One region of the Mycoplana sp. MJR14 genome, then DNA from elsewhere that is predicted to be linked to it. Evidence: predicted binding sites of a transcription regulator. Region 1 holds the regulator's gene; the other holds the start of a gene.
The links. Region 1 encodes PhoB, which activates phosphate uptake and scavenging genes when phosphate is short. Its sites were predicted from a motif close to TGTCATNNANCTGTCAT; they were not measured.

Region 1 (2,397 bases):
CCACGAACTGCGGACGAACTTCACCATCGTCATCGTGACGCACTCGATGCAGCAGGCTGCCCGCGTCTCCCAGCGCACCGCCATGTTCCACCTCGGCAATCTCGTCGAGGAGAACGACACCGACAAGATGTTCACCAATCCCGACGACCAGCGTACGCAGGACTACATCATGGGCCGCTTCGGCTGAGGCCCGCCGATATCTGCGGATGCCATCCAGCGCCTGCGCCAGTTGAGGAACAAGAGACATGTCATCGACCCATATCGTTTCGATCTACGATGAAGAACTGAAGTACCTGACCCGCCGGATCTCCGAGATGGGCGGGACCGCCGAGCAGATGGTGGGCGACAGCGTGCGCGCGCTGGTCAACACCGATGTGGCGCTGGCCCAGAAGGTGATCTCCGAGGACGTCATCCTCGACACCGCCGAGCGGCAGATCAACGAGAAGGCGATCGTCACCATCGCCAAGCGCCAGCCGATGGCGGCGGACCTGCGCGAGATCATGGGCGCGATCCGCATCGCCGCCGACCTCGAACGCGTCGGCGACCTCGGCAAGAACACCGCCAAGCGGGTGATCGCCGTGCAGGGCTCCAGCATCCCGCGCAACCTCGCCCGCGGCCTCGAGCACCTGGCCGAACTGGCGCTGATGCAGCTGAAGGAAGTTCTCGACGTCTATGCCTCGCGCAACATCGAGAAGGCCAAGGAGATCCGCGAGCGCGACGACGAGATCGATGCGATCTACACCTCGCTCTTCCGCGAACTCCTGACCTACATGATGGAGGATCCGCGCAACATCACGCCCTGCACGCACCTGCTCTTCTGCGCCAAGAACATCGAGCGGATCGGCGACCACGCGACCAACATCGCCGAGACGATCTTCTACATGGCGACCGGTTCGCAGCCCGAGGGCGAGCGTCCGAAGGACGACCACACCACCTCGGTGGGTGCCGTCGAGGAATGACGAGAGCCGAAACGCACTAACCAACGCGGTGTCGCAGGATCGTCCGGGACGACTGACGATGCTGTGCGCGGATCAGGAGCAAAGAAGGAATGGTTCCCAAGATTACCGTGGTCGAGGACGAGGAGGCGCTCAGCGTCCTCCTGCGCTACAACCTTGAGGCCGAGGGTTTCGAGGTGGACACGATCCTGCGGGGCGACGAGGCGGAGATCCGCCTGCAGGAGCGCCAGCCCGATCTCTTGATCCTCGACTGGATGCTGCCCGGCGTCTCCGGCATCGAGCTGTGCCGGCGCCTGCGCCAGCGCTCCGAGACCGAGCGCCTGCCGATCATCATGCTGACGGCGCGCGGCGAGGAAAGCGAGCGCGTCCGCGGTCTCGCCACCGGCGCCGACGACTATGTGGTGAAACCCTTCTCGACGCCGGAGCTGATGGCACGGGTCAAGGCGATGCTGCGCCGGGCCCGCCCCGAGGTGGTCTCGACGCTTTTGAAATGCGGCGACATCGAGCTGGACCGCGAGACCCATCGCGTCCACCGCCGTTCGCGCGAGGTGCGGCTGGGGCCGACGGAATTCCGCCTGCTGGAGTTCCTGATGTCCTCCCCCGGGCGCGTCTTCTCGCGCTCGCAGCTCTTGGACGGCGTCTGGGGCCACGACATCTATGTCGACGAGCGCACCGTCGACGTCCATGTCGGCCGCCTGCGCAAGGCGCTGAACTTCTCCAACATGAGCGACGTCATCCGCACCGTACGCGGCGCGGGCTATTCTCTGGAAGCCTGAGACAGGCCGGACACCGATACCGAAACGAAAAACGGGCCCCGTCGGGGCCCGTTTTTCTTGGATGCGTCATTGTCGCCGCACGGCGCCTCAGCGCGCGCGCCGGCGTTCCGCCGAGGGCTGGTAGGCCAGGCGCTGGTGGTAGGTGCAGTAGGGCGAGTTGTCGGGCGATTCGTTGCCGCAGAAGTGGAAATCGTCCTTCAGCGGGTCGCCGTTCGGCCACTTGCAGGTGCGCTCGGTCAGCTGCGTCAGCTCCAGCCGGCGCGACATCGGCACGACGACGTTGGCGACGATCCGCGTGACCGGCTCTTCGTCATACTCGAACGCGACCTCTTCCTTGGCGACGACGGCGCCGACCGGGCGGGCGACGGTGCGGGTCGCAACGCGGGGGGCGAAGTTCGTCGGGCGCGGGGCGGTGGCCGGGCGCTTGGCGCGGGCCGCGGTCGGGGTCCCGCCGGCCTTGGCCCGGCCGGGCAGGGCGAGACGGTGGACCTTGCCGATGACCGCATTGCGGCTGACGCCGCCGAGCTGTGCCGCGATCTGGCTGGCGCTCAGTCCTTCGGACCAAAGCTTTTTCAGCTTCTCGACCCTCTCGTCCGTCCAGTTCATCTCCGTCGTCTCCTCGTTTCAGCGTTCGTTGCCGAGAATCCATCGGCGCTGCCCGGATT
Region 2 (2,397 bases), on a different contig from region 1:
GGTGATGCCGGACTCGGTCCCCTCGAACATGTCGGACAGCGCATCCATGAAGCCCGTGACCGGCGCCTCGATCGGCACGACGTCATAGCGGCAGCCGAGCGCCCTGGCGCAGGCGGCCGCGTCCGTCAGCGATTCCTCGGAGGTGTAGCGATAGGGCAGCATCACGCAGCGCACCCGCTCCTCGCCGAGCGCATCGACGGCGATCGCGGCACAGATCGCCGAATCGATGCCGCCGGAAAGGCCGAGCACCACGTTCTTGAAGCCGTTCTTGTTGACGTAGTCGCGAAAGCCGAGCACGCAGGCGCGATAGTCCGCCTCCTCCCGCTCCGGGATCTTCGACATCGGCCCGCCGTCGCAGCACCAGTCGCCGTCCTCGTTCTTCTTCCAGGTGACGAGCGCGATCGTCTCCTCGAACTGGCTCATCTGGAAGGCCAGCGTCTTGTCGGCATTGAGCCCGAAGCTTGCGCCGTCGAAAACGAGTTCGTCCTGGCCGCCGAGCTGGTTGGCGAAGACCAGCGGCAGGCCGGTCTCGATGACCTGCTTCAGCGCCACCTGATGGCGCACGTCGACCTTGCCGCGATAGTAGGGCGAGCCGTTCGGCACCAGCAGGATCTCCGCTCCGCTCTCGGCCAGCGTCTCGCAGACGCCGAGATCGTTCCAGATCTCCTCGCAGATTGGGATGCCGAGGCGCACGCCACGGAAATTGACCGGTCCCGGCATGGCGCCCTCGACGAAGACGCGCTTCTCGTCGAACTCGCCGTAGTTCGGAAGGTCGAGCTTGTCTCGGTAGACGAGGATCCGCCCGCCGTCGAGCACGGCCACCGAATTGTGCCGCCCGGACTCGCCCTGTCGCGGAAAGCCGACGATCACGCCCGGCCCGCCGTCGGCGGTGTCCTCGGCGAGCGCCTCGACCGCCTTCTGGCACGCCTTCAGGAAGGCCGGCTTCAGCACGAGGTCCTCCGGCGGGTAGCCGGAGATGAAGAGCTCGGTCAGAAGCAGCAGATCGGCGCCCTGCGCGGCCGCATCCGCCCGCGCCGCCCGCGCCTTGGCGAGATTGCCGGCGACATCGCCCACCGTCGGGTTGAGCTGCGCAACCGCAATGCGAAGTGTGGTCCTGTCGTCTCGTCCGTTCATCTCGATCCTCGATCCGCGTCGTCCGAAGCCAATTCGGGCAAGGCTGTTCTTTAGATGATGACGGACGGTTTGAAAATGAAGGGATTTTCGAATTGCCGTCCTGAAAATAAGACAGCCCCTGCTCAGGCGCGCTTGCGGCAGAGCGCCGCATTCATCCCCCGTTCAAGATAACAGCGATATGACAATTGGGCGAAAGTTTTATGACATTTTGGAGTAGCGCGTGAGAACCTCAGTCCGGGCCGTTTCGGCGACAGCAATGCAGGAGACGGCGATCGCCGATGCGACGTCACGCCGTCTTGCGGTCGTGGCGACGGCGATCCGCTCGGTCGCGCTGACGTTTTTCTTCGCGCTTGTCACCGTCACCGCCGTCGAACTCATCACGCGCAAGTCCACCGACGCCACCCTGACCTTCCTGACGACCTATGCCCAGCCCGGCTGGACGACCTGCGGGCTGTTCTTCCTCGCCCTGCTCGCGCTCGACGCGCTGATCGGCCGCCAGCACAAGGCGATCCTGGTGCTGGGGCCGCTCGCCATCCTTCTGGCGCTGATCTCGGAACAGAAGCAGATCTTCCTGACCGACCCGCTCTACCCGACCGACCTGCTCTTCGGGCGGCAGATCATGGAGCTGATGCCGGCGCTCGTCCGCGACCGCCCCTGGACCGCCGTTGCCATCGTCATTGGCTCGCTCACCGCCGCAGGCGCGCTGATTTCCCTGTGGGTCTTCGCCTGGAAGCGCTTTCGCCAGTTGAACCTGAGGCAGCGCGCCGTCCGCCTCGCCGTCGCCGTGCCGCTCCTGGCAGGCTTCGGCTCGATCCTCGACTACAACCAGTTCTCCGAGATCCGCGACCGCCTGCAGGTCTTCCCGATCATGTGGGACCAGACCGAAAACTACCGACACAACGGTTTCATGCTCGCTTTCGCGATCAACGTGCCGATGGCGAACGTCAAGGCGCCTGCCGGCTATTCGCCGGATGCGATCGACCATATCAACCAGGATCCGCTGCCGGCCGGCACCAGCCACCGCAGCAAGCCGGACGTCATCGTCGTGATGAGCGAATCGCTCTGGGATCCGACGAAGCTCACCAGCGTCAAACTGAGCCCCGATCCGATGCCGCTCATCCGCAAGAGTGAATCCGGCGCGATCTTCTCGCCGGAGTTCGGCGGCCTGACGGCGAATGTCGAGTTCGAGGCGCTGACCGGCTTCTCCAACGCCTTCCTGCCCACCGGCAGCATTCCCTACCAGCAATATGTCCGCGACCCGAT

Region 2: the regulator PhoB is predicted to act here: its motif matches at 1,324-1,340, upstream of P0086_RS21230 (LTA synthase family protein).

What each region holds. Positions count from the first base shown of each region.
Region 1 covers NZ_JARGEO010000001.1:682,161-684,557, reverse strand. The annotation lists gene pstB (phosphate ABC transporter ATP-binding protein PstB) at 1-187, shown strand, start outside; gene phoU (phosphate signaling complex protein PhoU) at 246-959, shown strand; gene phoB (phosphate regulon transcriptional regulator PhoB) at 1,049-1,732, shown strand; gene P0086_RS03365 (GcrA family cell cycle regulator) at 1,820-2,338, opposite strand.
Region 2 covers NZ_JARGEO010000011.1:93,287-95,683, forward strand. The annotation lists gene P0086_RS21225 (NAD+ synthase) at 1-1,134, opposite strand, end outside; gene P0086_RS21230 (LTA synthase family protein) at 1,391-2,397, shown strand, end outside.